3 regions of the Streptomyces sp. NPDC024687 genome follow, and region 1 is predicted to be linked to each of the others. Evidence: riboswitches for the same ligand, from Rfam matches in the RefSeq annotation. Region 1 holds a riboswitch; each other region holds the start of a gene.
The links. A riboswitch is a leader RNA that binds a small molecule or an ion and turns the genes downstream of it on or off. The one in region 1 is predicted to bind cyclic di-AMP.

Region 1 (5,328 bases):
CGGTGGCGTTCCTGCTGACCGAGCCGCAGGAGAAGTTCTTCGAGGACCCCAACTTCAACATCCTGCTGCGCGGTTGCACCGAGCGGCTCGCCCAGCACGACATCCCGTTGCTGCTGATGCTGGCCGAGAGCGACGACGACCGGCGCCGGCTGACCCGGTACATCACCTCGGGTCACGTCGACGGGGTGCTGCTGCTCTCCAACCACAGCGGTGACCCGGTCGCGGCCGAACTGCACCACGCGGGGATCCCGTTGGTGGTCTGCGGCAAGCCGATAGGGCGGGGGACCAAGGTGAGTTACGTGGCCGCCGCCGACCGGGAGGGTGCGCAGGACATGGTCCGCCATCTCCTCGCGGGCGGCCGCCGCCGCATCGGCATGGTCACCGGACCGCTGGACATGCCGGGCGGCCCCGACCGCCTCGGCGGCTACCGGGACGTGCTCGCCGAGGCGGGCCTGCCCTACGACCCGGCGCTCGTCGTCGAGGGCGACTTCCGGCGCAGCGGCGGTGAACGGGCGGCCCGCCGTCTGCTGGCCCAGGCCCCGGACCTGGACGCGGTGTTCGTCGCCTCGGACCTCATGGCCCTCGGGGTCGTGGGCGTCCTTCAGCAGGCCGGGCGTTCGGTCCCGGAGGACATCGCTGTCGGCGGCTTCGACGACTCCCCGGCGGCCACCGCCATCACCCCCGCCCTCACCACCATGCGCCAGCCCTTCGACCGCATCAGCGCCGAGATGGTCCGCATGCTGCTGGCCCAGATCGCGGGCGAGGACACCGCCGGAGTGATCCTCCCTACGGAACTGGTGGTCCGGGACTCCGCGTAGCGCTCCGCCGAGGCGCGGTGCGGTGGCGGGCCCGCACGACGCAGGTGGGGGCGAGGCGAGGCATGGTGACGCGGCGCACGGCGGCCCGGCCGTTGCGCACCGCTCCCTGTCCACCCGCCGCGTCAACAGGGCTGAGCCGCAACGGACATGCCCGGGCCCGGCCTGCCCGGTCTCGTGGCGCATACCGGCGGGTCGTCCCGCGCCGCCGCACCCCCGGAACCGGAACTGCCGTCAACGGATGTGAAAGCAGGAGCCGTCCGGTTCGCGTCGAGTCGCGGGGGCCAACCATCCGTATTCTCTGATCATGGCCGCCTCCACCGCATATTCACTCATCGCCACCGACCTGGACGGCACGCTGCTCCGCGCCGACGACACCGTCTCGGACCGGTCGCTGGCCGCGCTCGCGAGGGTGGCGGAGAGTGGGGCCCGGCATCTCGTCGTGACGGGACGGCCGGCGCCCAGAGTGCGGTCCCTGCTCGACGAAGTCGGCAGCACGGGGCTCGCGGTGTGCGGACAGGGCGCGCAGGTGTACGACGCCGGCGCGGACCGTCTGCTCTGGTCGATGACCCTGGACCGGGAGCTGGCCGAGACCGCGCTCGGCAAGATCGAGGCCGAGGTCGGGCAGGTGTACGCGGCCGTGGACCAGGACGGTGTCGAGGGGCTCACGCTCATCGAACCGGGCTATCTGATGCCCCACCCGACCCTGCCCGCCGTACGGGTCGGCCGGCGCGACGACCTGTGGTGCGAGCCGATCAGCAAGGTGCTGCTGCGCCACCCGTACCTGTCCGACGACGAGTTGGCGGTCACGGCGCGGTCGGTGGTGAGCTCGCTGGCGACGGTCACCATGTCGGGGCCCGGGACCGTCGAACTCCAGCCATGCGGCGTCACCAAGGCGACCGGCCTCGCGCTGGCCGCCCGGCACCTGGGTCTGGGCCCCGAGGTGACGATCGCCTTCGGGGACATGCCCAACGACATCCCCATGTTCGACTGGGCGGCCCGTGGCGTGGCGATGGCCAACGCCCACCCCGATCTCAGGGGCGTGGCCGACGAGGTGACACTGTCGAACGAGGACGACGGCGTCGCCGTCGTCCTCGAAAGACTGTTCCGTGACGCCTAGTTCCTAGTACGCGCCGAACACGTTGTCGATGGACCCGTACCGCTGGGCCGCGTAGTTGCAGGCCGCGGTGATGTTCGCCACCGGGTCGTACGGGTCCCACGAGGTGTTGGCCACGTGGTACGCGTTGAAGGTCGGGTCGATCACCTGGAGCAGGCCCTTGGAGGGCGTGCCGGCCGCCGCGTTGGAGTCCCAGAGGTTGATGGCGTAGGGGTTGCCGGAGGACTCGCGGATGACGTTGCGGTAGATGCCGTCGTAGGAGCCGGGAATCCCGTGCTCCGCCATGACGGCGAGGGAGGCCCGGATCCAGCCGTCGAGGGTGTTGGAGTAGCCGAGCGTGCTGGCGGTCTGCACGGTCGGGGTGGCCGCGGACGCGGTGGTGGCGCCGATGAGGGGGAGCGCGAGTACGGCGGCCCCGGTGCCGGCGACGGCGAGCTTGCGGACGAGACGGCTGGTGCGAGTACGTCGGTGCTGAGCGGCAGCGGACATGGTGAAGTTCCTCTCCGTCGCCTGCGAGGTGAGCTGTCGGGTTCGGGCGGGAGATGCCCGGCCACGCCTACGAAAGGCGCGACTTCACCCCAAGCCGTGCCGGTATGTCCGAAGACGCCCGGTCCGGCGGTCAACCTGGTTCCCCCGCTCCTGCCATGGTTCTCGGTGGGTGTACGGGCGGTGGCAGGATTCGGCGTCCGCCCGACAGGCCGGGAACGTATGCGAGAGCACATGTCCGGAACAAGTGGCGAATTCACATGAGGTGCCTATTGACCTTGGTAAGAGGCATTTGAGGTACTTGATCCTTTGCGTTCGCCAAGCCTCAACTCGCGCACCGGCAAAGGCGGATCGGTGGATTCCGGTTTCATGCCGGTTCGCCCGCATGAGTGGGTCAAGTCACACTGGAGCGCAAGAGGTGCAAAAGGGGCAAGAAGCCTCAACTCGTGTTCAACCGGCGGCCCGTGGGATTCACTGCCCCCGCGTCCGTCCCGCGATGGCGGCCGATTCCGTACAAGTCGGTAGATATTTGCTCTTATCAGATGATCGGAAACATACCGGCCGTGATCCGATACCGCCTGGCATGGACGGGGCGGGCGCTATCGGTGATCCAAAGGTGACCGGATACGCTGACTTGAGTGATGGCAGCGACCTATCGACATTCCGTGTGACCGCCAGTAGACACCAGCAGACAGGAGACCCCTCGTGACCGTCGTCGGGCCGTTCGGGCTGAGCGTGCGGGACCAGGCTCTGGAAGCCGATGTCCAGGCCGGATTGGCGGCTGTCGAGGAGGGACTGCTCGAGGCCACCAAGAGCGAGGTCCCCTTCATCACGGAGGCCGCCCAGCACCTGGTGCGAGCGGGTGGAAAGCGGTTTCGGCCGCTGCTCGTGATGCTCGCCGCCCAGTTCGGTGACCCCTATGCGCCGGGCCTGGTGCCGTCCGCCGTGGTGGTGGAGCTGACCCACCTCGCGACCCTGTACCACGACGACGTCATGGACGAGGCCGAGGTCAGGCGGGGTGTCGACAGCGCCAACACCCGCTGGGGCAACTCGGTGGCCGTGCTGACGGGCGACTTCCTCTTCGCCCGCGCCTCGCACATCCTGGCCGACCTCGGGCCCGAGGCGGTCCGGGTGCAGTCGGAGGCGTTCGAGCGCCTGGTCACCGGCCAGATCCTGGAGACGGCCGGGCCGCAGGACGGCCGTGATCCGGTGGAGCACTACCTCGACGTGCTCGGCGGCAAGACGGGCTCCCTGGTCGCGGTCTCGTGCCGCTTCGGGGCCATGATGTCGGGCGCCGACGAGACCGTCGTGGACGTCCTGACCCAGTACGGCGAGCGCCTCGGTGTCGCCTTCCAGCTCGCCGACGACGTGCTGGACATCGCCTCCGACTCCCGCGAGTCCGGCAAGACGCCGGGCACCGACCTGCGCGAGGGCATCCCCACGATGCCCGTGCTGCGGCTGCGGGAGCGGGCCGCCCGGCTCGGCCTTGCCGAGGACATCGCCCTGTGCGAGCTGCTCGACTCCGACCTCGCGGACGACGCCCGGCACGCGGAGGCGCTGGCGGCCCTGCGCACGCACCCCGCGCTGGAGCAGGCCCGCCGGGACACCGTGCGCTACGCGCAGGACGCGCGCGCGGCCCTGGCGCCGCTGCGGGAGTGCGACGCGAAGGCGGCGCTGATGGAGCTGTGCGACGCGGTGGTGCATCGCGCGGGCTAGCGCCGGCCGTCCGGCCGTCCGGCTGTCCGGCTGTCCGGCAGAGCGAACGCCCCCTACGGGTCGTAGGGGGCGTCGGCATGTCGTGTCATACCCCAGGTGTACACGGAGTTGGCTCCGAGGTCTGACGCATTCTCATGGCCGATTTGGTCAGATGGACATCACGGAAAACACCACTCCTCACCGATTCGGGTGAGAATGGCGGCTACGGGTGGATGCATGGGAGTGGACAGCCGCCGCCGACGACGGAGGTAAGGCACACATGGCACCGTACGAATCCGACGACAGCGTGACCGCCGCGGACGCCGAAGAGTTGCGTTCCGCGCGCCGGCGCAAGGCCGCGCGGTACGTCGTACCGGCCACGGTGGTGGGAGTCGCGGCGGCGACCATCGGGCTGGTCCCGGCGCTCGCCGACTCCGGCGACCCCGACCTGCCGAAGATCAGCGCACAGGAACTCATCGAGAAGATCGCCGCGTCGGACGTGCAGCAGCTGTCCGGCACCGTGAAGATCACCACCGATCTCGGTCTGCCGGACCTCGGCGGCCTGGAGAGCTCGCTCGGCTCCGCCGCCGGGCCTTCCGGCTCGGGCGACGGCTCGTCCGCCGACCCCACCACCAAGCTCACCGAACTCGCCTCCGGCACGCACACACTGCGCGTCGCGGCCGACGGCGAGGACAGGCAGAAGGTCTCGCTGCTGGAGAACGCGGCGGAGTACAGCCTCATCCACAACGGCAAGGACGTCTGGGGCTACGACAGCAAGTCCAACTCGGTCTTCCACACCACGGCCTCCGAGAGCGGGGGCAAGCAGAAGGAAGAGCTCCCGGCCACACCCAAGGACCTCGCCGAGGACGCCCTCAAGGCCGCCGACAAGACCACGTCGGTGACTGTGGAGGGCACCGCGCAGGTCGCGGGCCGGGACGCCTACCGCCTGGTCATCAAGCCCAAGGACGACGGCTCGACGGTCGGTCAGATCACCGTGGCCGTGGACTCCAAGACCGGGCTGCCGCTGAAGTTCACGCTGACGCCGGCGAGCGGCGGCGCGGCCGTCGTGGACGCGGGCTTCACCCAGGTCAGCTTCACCAGGCCGGCCGCCTCGACCTTCGACTTCACCCCGCCGAAGGGGGCGAAGGTCGAGGAGGGCGACGCCACGAAGGCGCCCGAGCACCGAGAGGGCCTGCGCAAGGGCCCGGGTGACAG
Region 2 (5,328 bases), on a different contig from region 1:
AGCGCCGAGGACGTCCAGAAGGTAGCCAAGGCCAAGCTGCGCCCCGACAACCGGGCGGTGCTCGTGTACGAACCCACCACTGCCGAAGCCCCCGCCGACCAGGACGAGAACGAGGAGGCGGCCCAGTGAGCGAGCTCGCCGCGATGGACTTCCACCCCCAGCCCCAGGCGGGCGACGCCAGGCCGTGGGCCTTTCCGGCCCCCACGCGCGGGACGCTCGACAACGGCCTGACGGTCCTGCGCTGCCACCGCCCCGGCCAGCAGGTCGTCGCCGTCGAGGTGCTCCTGGACGCTCCTCTGGAGGCCGAACCGGCCGGCCTCGACGGTGTCGGCACGATCATGGCGCGCGCCTTCTCGGAGGGCACCGACAAGCACTCCGCCGAGGAGTTCGCCGCCGAACTGGAGCGATGCGGCGCCACCCTCGACGCGCACGCCGACCACCCGGGCGTCCGGCTGAGCCTCGAAGTGCCGGCCTCCCGCCTCGCCAAGGCGCTCGGTCTGCTGGCCGACGCCCTGAGGGCACCCGCCTTCGCGGACAGCGAGATCGAACGGCTCGTCAACAACCGCCTGGACGAGATCCCGCACGAGCTCGCCAACCCGTCCCGCCGCGCAGCCAAGGAGCTCTCCCGGGAACTGTTCCCGGCGGACTCGCGCATGTCCCGCCCGCGCCAGGGCACCGAGGAGACGGTCGAGAACATCGACTCCGCGGCGGTGCGCGGGTTCTACGAGAAGCACGTACGGCCAGCCACCGCGACCGCCGTGGTCGTCGGCGACCTCACCGGCATCGATCTGGACGAGCTGCTCGGCGACACCCTCGGCTCCTGGACCGGCTCCACGGCCCAGCCGCGCCCCATGCCGCCGGTGACCGCCGACGACACCGGCCGGGTCGTCATCGTGGACCGCCCCGGCGCCGTCCAGACGCAGCTGCTGATCGGCCGTATCGGCGCCGACCGGCACGCGCGCGTGTGGCCCGCGCAGGTGCTCGGCACATACTGCCTCGGCGGCACTCTCACCTCCCGGCTGGACCGTGTCCTGCGCGAGGAGAAGGGCTACACCTACGGCGTGCGGTCGTTCGGGCAGGTCCTCAGGTCCGCCCCGGACGGCTCGGGCGCCGCGATGCTCGCCATCAGCGGCTCCGTCGACACCCCGAACACCGGTCCCGCCCTTGAGGACCTGTGGACCGTGCTGCGCACGCTCGCGGAGGGCGGCCTCACCGACGCCGAGCGGGACGTCGCCGTACAGAACCTCGTCGGCGTGGCGCCGCTCAAGTTCGAGACGGCGGCGGCCGTGGCGGGCACCCTGGCCGACCAGGTCGAGCAGCACCTGCCGGACGACTACCAGGCGACCCTGTACCAGCAGCTCGCCGCGACGGGCACCGTCGAGGCCACCGCGGCCGTCGTGAATGCGTTCCCGGTGGACCGTCTGGTGACGATCCTGGTCGGCGACGCGGCCGCGATCAAGGAGCCCGTGGCGGCCCTCGGCATCGGCGAGGTCAAGGTCGTGTCGGCCGAGTAGAGGGGCCGGCAGAGCAGGCGCCGCACAGGGGCCCTGGTGACGGAAGCGTCACCAGGGCCCTTAGATGTCCGAATTGGGCAGGAGGTTGCCTGTCTTGCCTGTGGGATGCGCTACAAAAACCGTGATCGGTTTGGGGATTGAAAGTCGGCCCGCTTAGCGTCATCCCGGCTGTTCGTCAGGCACTGCGCCGCGTCCGCGGCACCGGACAGTCATCGCCGAGTCCCCGCATGGCGCGAGCCAGGGGAGCCGGGGACCCACATGCGTTGTCCCTGGGGTGAATCGGACGCCCGCGCGCGCTGCGAGGGGGTCCGTAGGAGACCTTCCTGCTCCGAACCCGTCAGCTAACCCGGTAGGCGAGAAGGAAGGAAAGGACCACCCACTACATGGCGTTCACCTGCGCCGCCGGGAAGCACCGTCGTCCCAGCCGGATGAAGCGCACCACCGCCAATGCGGCGGGCGTCGCGGCCCTCGCCACCACCGGCGTCATCGGCACCCTCGCCGCTCCGGCGCTCGCCGCCGGGAACTCCGTCGAGCAGACCGGGCTCATGCCCGTCGTCAGCGTCGGCGACTCCCTCGCCGATCAGCTCGACGCCCAGGCCGCTGCCCAACAGCAGGCCGCCGAGCGGAAGAAGGCGGCGGCGGAGGCCAAGAGGAAGGCCGAGGCACGGGCCAAGGAGGAGCGCGAGGCCAAAGAGCGCGCCGCCCGCGCGGCCGAGCGCAAGCGCCTCAACAGCTTCGTCACCCCGATCTCCGGCTCCTACATCTCCACCGGCTACAAGACCGGCGGCTCCCTGTGGTCCTCCGGCAGCCACACCGGCGTCGACTTCCACGCCGCGAGCGGCACCTCCGTCCACGCGGTCGGCCGCGGCACCGTCGTGGAGACCGGCTGGGGCGGCTCGTACGGCAACGAGATCGTGATCAGGATGGCCGACGGCACGTACACCCAGTACGGCCACCTGTCGTCCATCGGCGTCTCGGTCGGCCAGTCGGTCACCCCCGGCCAGCAGATCGGCCTGTCCGGCGCGACCGGCAACGTCACCGGGCCGCACCTGCACTTCGAGGCCCGCACCACCGCCGAGTACGGCTCGGACATCGACCCCGTCGCCTATCTGCGCTCGCACGGCGTGAGTGTCTGACGACGTACCGCGAGATCTTCTTCGGCCCCGGCTCCTCCGAGCCGGGGTTTCCGCGTTTACAGTGCCCCGCTGTCCAAAAAATATCCCTGGATTCCGGTCCGCCGTCGGAAATTCCCGCTCATTGCAATAGAGTCACTGAACACACGTCAATCGGCGACGTTTCAAGGGGACTAAGACGGAGGTCGGACATGCGTATTCCGGCGCACTCGGTATGCACGGCTATCCGGGACGACATCGTCGCCGGTGTCTACGAGCGCGGCAGCCGACTCACCGAGGAACTGCTCGCCCGCCGCTACGGCGTCTCCCGCGTCCCCGTCCGGGAGGCCCTGCGCACACTGGAGGCCGAGGGCTTCGTGGTGACGCGACGCCACGCGGGCGCGTGCGTGGCCGAACCGACCGACCAGGAGGGCGCCGACCTCCTGGAGATGCGCATGCTGCTGGTGCCGCTCGGCGCCTCCCGGGCCGCCCAGCGGCGCACCGAGGCCCATCTGAAGGTGCTGCGCGGCCTGGTCCGGCTGGGTCAGGAGCGGGCCAGGCAAGGCAACAGCGAGGATCTGCGCTCCCTTGGGGGCTGGTTCCACGAGACGCTCGCCCAGGCCTCCGGCAGCCCTGCCATGACCTCGATGCTGACCCAGCTCCGGCACAAGATCGCCTGGATGTACGTGGTGGAGGCGCCCGCCAACCCGGTGGAGTCCTGGGCGGAGCACGGCGCGATCGTGGACGCGGTGGCGCGCGGGGACGGTGAGCGCGCGCGGGCTATCACGGCGCTGCATACCGAGCGTATGTCTGCCGCGCACCGGCTGCGGTTCTCCTCTGGCGGCGACCGCGGGGAGCGGGTGAGGAATTCGCAACATGGCGTAAACATGCCGAGCCTGCGGAATTAACGCGGGCGCCGTATAGCAAAGAAAAAGTACTTTGAGGGGCCATTATTTTTGCTGCCTGTACGGGGAAGGGTGAAGGGCTCGCCCGGCAATTCGGGCGAGCCCTTCAGGACGTGTGGCAGGCATCTTCTGGCACGCAGCTGCAAGTTTTGATCGTTGAGGTGTCTGTGCAGTTCAATGGGGATGGCTGCGGGATGGGGAGAGCCTCCGCGATCATGATCGCTTGTGAAGGCGGAGTGGAGAATGCGGTGGCCGTGTAGGCCGCGATAGCCGGACAGGAGTGGCGCCGGCGTTCGGGCGCTGATGGCCGAGATGGCCGAGATGGCCGAGATGGCCGCAGGGCTGACACAAGATCCGGGAATGAGGTGTTTCCGCAGGTGAGCGGTCCGTGACATGGAAAGACTGAAGACGGAAGGTCCGTAGGTGCCCGTAGGCGCAGGGCGACGTGGCAGGTCACCCCGCTCAACGGAGCTTCGGTCTCCCATTCCCTTGCCAGAGCGTCTAGTTGATATTGACGGCGCCACATGGTCACGTCTAGACTCTCGGGTATCGCTGAGTTGTCGTTCATAGGTTTAGCTCCATTAGTGACTGGAGAGATGCGCTAGATGACTGGCTTAGAGACTAGGTTTCCCAAGTACGAACTGATCTCGTCCGGCAAGAGTAGAGACCCCATTCCAGGGCTCCGCGAGTTACGCGAGAAAACCCCGATTGCCTGGGTTCCGGTTATCGACGCGGCACTTCTCACTCGGCATGCCGATATCGTCCGAGTGCTGAAAGACCACCGCATGGCTCCGGCGAACCTGACCCAGGGCATCCGGTTGCTCAGCCCCGAACAGCAAGAGGAATTGAGGCCGCTGAGCACCGCCGTCGGGAAGTGGATGGGGCACACCGTTCCCGCAGATCATCAGCGGTTCATCGGCCTGCTGAAACGCTTCTTCACCCCGGCCATGATCGACCGGATGCGGCCGCGGGTGCGTCAGCTGTCGCATGAACTGCTGGATGTGGTGGAGCCGACTGGCCGGATGGACATCGTCTCCGACGTCGCGTACCCGCTGCCCGCGTGCGTCATCGCTGAGATGCTCGGCGTGCCCATGGATAACAGGGCGCAACTGCTCGCCTGGTCGGCCGACATCGGGGCGATCGCCGAAATCGTCAGCTATGACCGGCTCATGGAGTGCCAGCGGAGCCTGCTGGCGATGCAGGACTTCGTCCTGGAGGTCGTCAAGGAGCGCCGGGCGGAGCCCAAGGACGATCTGATCAGCAGGTTCGTCGCCGCCGAACGCGAGGGCCTCGTGAGCGAGGCGGAGATCCTCTCCAACTGCGTGATGTTGCTCTTCTCCGGGCACGAGACCACCGGCGGACTGATCACCAGTGGCCTGGTCCAGCTCTTCGATCACCCTGATCAGCTGGAGCTGCTGAAGTCCGATCCTGACCTGATGCCGGGTGCGGTAGAGGAGATGCTCCGACTCGCCGGTCCGGCTTCGGTGATCACACGGTCCAGCACCGAGCCTGTCGAGGTGGCTGGTCATCAATTCGAAGCAGGGCAGCAGTTCCTCCTGGCGCTGATGGCGGCAAACCGCGATCCGAGGGTATTCGAGGACCCGGATCGATTCGATGCCACCCGGCGTCCGAACGACCATCTCGCTTTCGCTACCGGCATGTTCTACTGCCTTGGCGCGGCGCTTGCACGGATGGAGGCGGATGAATTCTTCAGGATTCTATTGGACCGCTTCCCTGACCTCAGCCCCGGATATGAAACTCCTGACTGGCAGCCGGTGCTGCTCATCAGTCGGCGCT
Region 3 (5,328 bases), on a different contig from region 1:
TCCTGTACATTTTTTACAGACAGCCTGCCGCGAGGAGGGGTACGCGATGACCCGACCCACAGCACGTCACGTCCTGCCGGAGTTCCATGAGCGCACGAGCTACGGGCACACGACGACGGATCCGTACTCGAAGCTGCTGGAGGAGCGGATCGTCTTCCTCGGGACGCCGATCGACGACACCTCGGCGAACGATCTGATGGCGCAGTTCATGTACCTCGAGTACCAGGCCCCCGACCGGGACATCTCGCTGTACATCAACTCCCCCGGCGGCTCGTTCAGCGCGATGTCGGCGATCTACGACACGATGCAGTACGTCAGTTGTGACGTGGAGACGACGTGCCTCGGGCAGGCCGGCTCCTCCGCGGCGGTGCTGTTGGCGGCGGGCACGCCGGGCAAGCGGTCCGTCCTGCCGGGCGCCCGGGTGGTGATCCACCAGCCCGCGCTGAGCGAGCCGGTGCAGGGACAGGCCGGCGATCTGGCCATCCAGGCCGACGAGTTGGCCCGGGTGCGGGCCCGCCTGGAGGAGATGCTGGTCCGGCACACCGGCCGCAGCCCCGAGCAGGTGAGCGCGGACATCGAGCGCGACAAGGTCCTGGACGCGCGGGGCGCCGTGGATTACGGCCTGGCGGACGCGATCGTCCCGAGCCGCAGGCCCTCCCGTACCGCGCCGGGCGCGAGGTGAGCCGTCGATGGTGCCGGACCTTCCACCGCTGCCCGCGCTCACGCGCGCCGAGGGCGAGCTGATCGACCGTTATCTCGACGTGGTCGACCTGCTGGGCCGGATCAACCCGGCCCGGCGCGAGGACACCTACGGCGGACTGCGCGCGGCGCAGGCGCTGGTGAGCAGGGCGACCGAGCTGCGCGACGCGCTCGTGCTGATGCACAGCAGGGGTGAGCGCGAACTGCACGCCGCGACGCTGGCGCGGGCGCTGCGGGTCCTGGACGGCGAGCGGCGTACGGCCCGGGTCACCGTGCCTCCGGAGCCCGACAGTTGACGAGGCGTCCGGAGCTGAGTCGAAACGGACCAAACGACGTACCCCCTATTGGAGGAGGCGCGGCTCCTTTTTTGCGAGCGTCGGAGTTGCACAACGCGCCTTGTTCGGGACCGGAATGAGACCTTTCCGTGCTGGTCCGGGGGTCTGTGACCCCCTCGACACCCCTTCCTTCGAAGGGGTGTCCACCCAAACGGGTGAGTGGTGAGTAACACCACAAATCAACGGTTCCGTTGGGCTTTTCGCACTTCCGTGCGCCAAGATCCCTGTCTGACGACAAGCCCCCGCCACAGTGGCGGGGCGATCCGGGCGGACGCCGAGTCCTGCCGCCGCCCGGATGACCGGTCGACAGAAGTGGATCGGCAGGAGTGGAGGACCCAAGCACGACGGGTCGCCGGAACGGTCACGCCATGACCGCGCCGAGTGTCCCTTGGGGTGAAGCCGCGTCAGCGGCCGGGCAACTTCGCCAGCCCGAATCCGACAGGTCATCCTTCACAGGCGGCTGACGAAGGGTTGCGCATGACTGCGCTCAATCGTGTCCCGTCGCTGATGGTCCGGGCCGGTACGGCCTCGGCCTTCGCCATCGCCGCCGTGGGCGGCTCCGTCGTGGTCCCGGGCCTCGCGCCCGACGCCGCGGCCGCGACGCCTGCGACGAAGGCACTCAAGGTAGCGGCCTCCAAGAAGGGCTCGCCGTACAAGTACGGCGCCACAGGGCCCCGCCGCTTCGACTGCTCAGGGCTCACGCTGTACTCGTTCAAGAAGGCGGGCAAGAAGCTCCCGCGCACGGCGGCCCAGCAGTACAACAAGACCCGTCACATCGGCGTGGGCAGCCGCAAGGCCGGCGACCTGGTGTTCTTCCACTCGGGTTCGAACGTGTACCACGTCGGCATCTACGCCGGGAAGGGAAAGATCTGGCACGCCCCGAAGACCGGGGACGTGGTGCGACTGCAGAAGATCTGGACGAAGAGCGTCTGGTACGGCCGGGTCAAGTGACCCCGAGGGGGCGGCGGCGACCTGACCTCCCGCCGCCCCCTCGGGCTTCCGAAGCGCAGGACGGCACAGCCGCCCCGATGCCTCCGTCGGCGCACCGCGAGGTGGTCAGACCGCGAGCAGCGGCTCGGCCAGGAGCATCATGCCGAGAACCGTCAACGCGCCTCCGGTGACCCCGGCGACGGCCCGGGCCGCCCGCGGCCGGCGCAGCCACCGCCCCAGCCGGTCCACGAGCACGGCCACCGCCGGGAACCACACCAGCGCGAGAGCGACCACGATCAGCGCGAGCAGCAGCGTCCTGGGCAGCGTGGAGCTCCCCTGGGGCACGAACTGCGGCAGCAGGCTGAGGAAGGTGATGGGGACCTTGGGGTTGAGCGCGTTGGTGACGAACCCCTGCCGCAGGGGGCGTACCCCCGCGCCGGTCTCGACGACCGTCTGGGTGCGGGTCCGCCGCAGCTCCAGCAGGGTCCGTACACCCAGGTACAGCACATAACCCCCGCCCAGCAGTTGAAGCGCCCGGAACAGCTCGGGCACGGCCGTGAGCACCGCGGCGACCCCGGCCACCGCGAGCGCCGTGTGGATCAGTAGCCCGCCCACGACGCCGAGCGCACAGGCGACCCCGGCCCGGCGGGAGACCAGGGCGTTACGTACGACGACGGTGAAGTCCGCGCCCGGCATGGCGACCATGCCGGCGGCGATCCCGGTGAAGGCGACGATCTGTCCGTTCATGCGGACCAGCCTGCCGCGCCGGAGCCTTCAGCAGGTATGTCGAATAACCTGGGTTTCCCTTAAGCACTCCTTTAGGCAGGCCTCGCCATGTACGACCCGGTCCGCCTCGCCGCCCTGGTCGCCGTCGCGGAGGCGGGCTCGATCACCCGGGCCGCCGAGCGCCTCGGCTACACCCCGCCCGCTCTCTCCCAGCAGCTGGCCAAGCTGGAGCGGGAGGCGGGTACCGCTCTTCTCGTACGGCATCACCGCGGCGCACGGCTCACCGGTGCGGGCGAGTTGCTGGTGGCGCGGGCCAGGCGGGTGCTGGACGAGCTGGACCGGGCCCGGCACGAACTCGCCCGGCTGACCGGCCTGTCGGGCGGCACGCTGAGGCTGGGCACCTTCCAGACGGCGGGCATTCAGCTGCTGCCGCCGGTGCTGAGCACGTTCCGCCGGGCGTACCCGGACGTGGAGCTGTCGGTCGCCTTCCACGAACCCACGGCCGGGATCACCGCGGTGGCGGCCGGTGAGATCGACCTGGCGCTGACACACGCCTATGAGCCGGGCGAGCCCCCCGCCCTCCCGGCCACCCTGAGCGCGGAGCCGCTGCTGACCGAGGAGCTGGTCCTCGTGACGGCCCCCGGGCATGCCCTGGCGGGCGGCTCGACGCGGCTGCCGCTGGCGGAGCTCGCCGGTGAGCCGCTGATCAGCATGGCGCCGGATCATCCGGCCCGGCGGGAGGTGGAGGCGGTGCTGGCCCGGATCGGGACCACACCGTCGGTGCTGGTGGCGACCCCGGGATACGCCCTGGTGTGCGCGCTGGCCAGCGCGGGGCTGGGGGTCGGGGTGGTGCCGGAGATGCTGGCTCGGACGGCGGCCACTCCGGTGGGCACGCGGCAGCTGGAGGCCGGCGCGTTGCGCCGTACGATCTCGGTCGTCCACCGGACCGGCGAGGCGGCACCCGCGGCGGACGCCTTCCGGGCGCTGCTGCGGGGAGCGTTCGGCCGCGCGCGGCCGGTATGAGCTCTCCTACGGCTCCTGTTGCCCCGCCGCCGTGACCGGCTGCACCGGAACCGTCCACGGAAGTTCGATGGAGACGGTCTTGCCGCCTTCCCGGGTGGGCCTGACCCTCAGCTTGCCGCCGTACTCGGCGGCGAGCCAGCGGATGATCACCATCCCCCGCCCGTTGTCCTGCTGGACCGCGGCCGGCAGCCGCTTGGGGAAACGGGGATGGCTGTCGGTGACCCCGATGCGCAGTTGTTCGTCACGGTCCAGCTCGATGTCCACCGTGAAGGTGGGTGACTGCCCGAAGGTGTGCTGTACGGCGTTGGTGGTGAGTTCGGAGACGATGAGCCGGACGGTCTCGGCGGTGTCCGTGGTGGACGGCAGCCCCCACTCCGCCAGTGTGCTCAGGACATAGGTGCGGGCCGCGGAGACCGAGGCGGGTTCGCTCGGCAGAGTGACGGATGCTTCCAGGTGGTCTGCCATGGCGACGTCGTCCCTTTCCCACGGGACCGGAGTCCGACACGGTGCGGATGGTTCGAGTACGGTCCCGGACTGGTGGTTCATCGTCAGAGTGCCATCACCGCGGCTGTGACGGGTGCCGATCCACCAAGATGTGCATATATCTGTCGCTCGAAGCGGTGAACTCTGCGACGCGAGACCGTATTCGGGCGGCTCGTAGGGAGTAAGGAGTAGCTCCATGCAGCACGGCCCCGCGGTGCGCCGGCGGAAACTGGGCGCCGAACTGCGTGCGCTGCGCGCGAGTGCGGGGCTCACCAGCGGTGAGGCCGCCCGGCTCGTGGGCTGGCACCAGTCGAAGGTGAGCCGCATCGAGACCGGTGCCAGCGGGGTGAAACCGGCCGATGTGCGGTTACTTCTCGACGCCTACCGCGTGGGGGACGCGAATCTGCGGGAGCTGCTGATGGTATTGGCGGGCTCCGAGGAGAGCGGCGGCCGGCACCACTGGTGGCACGCGTACCGGGGTGTCCTGCCGCCGACGTACCGGGACTTCATCAGTCTGGAGGCCCAGGCGAGCGCGATGCGCACGCTGGAGACCTCGGTCGTGCCCGGACTGCTCCAGACGCCCGAGTACGCCCGGGCGGTGACCCGGGCGGCGGTCGACGGCCTCGACGACGAACGTCTCGACGCCCTGGTCAAGGTGCGGCTGGCCCGGCAGGACATCCTTCGCGCCCAGCCGCCTCTGGAGTTGAGCGCCGTCCTGGACGAGGCGGTGCTGCGGCGGGAGGTAGGCGGCCCCGAGGTGATGGCCCGGCAGCTGAACAGACTTCTGGAGGCGGCGCGGCTGCCCCAAGTGCGGCTGCAGGTACTGCCGTTCACTGCCGGGGCGCATGTGGGTATCACCGGGCCTTTCGTAATCTTCTCATTTTCGCGCACTTCTGATCTGGACGTGGTTGTTCTCGACCACTTGACGAGTAGCCTCTACCTCGAACGGAAAGAAGACCTCCAGGCCTACACCGAGGCCTTCAACACCCTTCAGTCCCACGCCCTTTCGCCCGAGGAGTCGTTGGATTACCTCGCCGGGATGGGTGACGGCGCGTAAGGAGGCACCATGTCCGCACTGCCTCGGAACGTAACCACCGCTACGGAACTGCCCGAAGTGCGCTGGCTGCGCAGC

Region 2: linked by a shared signal. The riboswitch ahead of ACZ39I_RS38625 (M23 family metallopeptidase) and the one ahead of ACZ39I_RS31710 (transglycosylase SLT domain-containing protein) in region 1 are both predicted to bind cyclic di-AMP.
Region 3: linked by a shared signal. The riboswitch ahead of ACZ39I_RS17285 (C40 family peptidase) and the one ahead of ACZ39I_RS31710 (transglycosylase SLT domain-containing protein) in region 1 are both predicted to bind cyclic di-AMP.

The regions. Positions count from the first base shown of each region.
Region 1 covers NZ_JBVHLJ010000009.1:188,925-194,252, reverse strand. The annotation lists gene ACZ39I_RS31720 (LacI family DNA-binding transcriptional regulator) at 1-818, shown strand, start outside; gene ACZ39I_RS31715 (HAD family hydrolase) at 1,123-1,935, shown strand; gene ACZ39I_RS31710 (transglycosylase SLT domain-containing protein) at 1,939-2,421, opposite strand; cyclic di-AMP (ydaO/yuaA leader) riboswitch at 2,425-2,599, opposite strand; gene ACZ39I_RS31705 (polyprenyl synthetase family protein) at 3,124-4,134, shown strand; gene ACZ39I_RS31700 (LolA family protein) at 4,394-5,328, shown strand, end outside.
Region 2 covers NZ_JBVHLJ010000015.1:36,481-41,808, reverse strand. The annotation lists gene ACZ39I_RS38635 (M16 family metallopeptidase) at 1-129, shown strand, start outside; gene ACZ39I_RS38630 (M16 family metallopeptidase) at 126-1,514, shown strand; cyclic di-AMP (ydaO/yuaA leader) riboswitch at 1,718-1,884, shown strand; gene ACZ39I_RS38625 (M23 family metallopeptidase) at 1,898-2,650, shown strand; gene ACZ39I_RS38620 (GntR family transcriptional regulator) at 2,839-3,534, shown strand; gene ACZ39I_RS38615 (cytochrome P450) at 4,137-5,328, shown strand, end outside.
Region 3 covers NZ_JBVHLJ010000004.1:117,038-122,365, reverse strand. The annotation lists gene ACZ39I_RS17295 (ATP-dependent Clp protease proteolytic subunit) at 47-682, shown strand; gene ACZ39I_RS17290 (hypothetical protein) at 690-995, shown strand; cyclic di-AMP (ydaO/yuaA leader) riboswitch at 1,329-1,508, shown strand; gene ACZ39I_RS17285 (C40 family peptidase) at 1,512-1,985, shown strand; gene ACZ39I_RS17280 (LysE family translocator) at 2,091-2,711, opposite strand; gene ACZ39I_RS17275 (LysR family transcriptional regulator) at 2,799-3,713, shown strand; gene ACZ39I_RS17270 (ATP-binding protein) at 3,720-4,178, opposite strand; gene ACZ39I_RS17265 (helix-turn-helix domain-containing protein) at 4,393-5,253, shown strand; gene ACZ39I_RS17260 (DUF397 domain-containing protein) at 5,263-5,328, shown strand, end outside.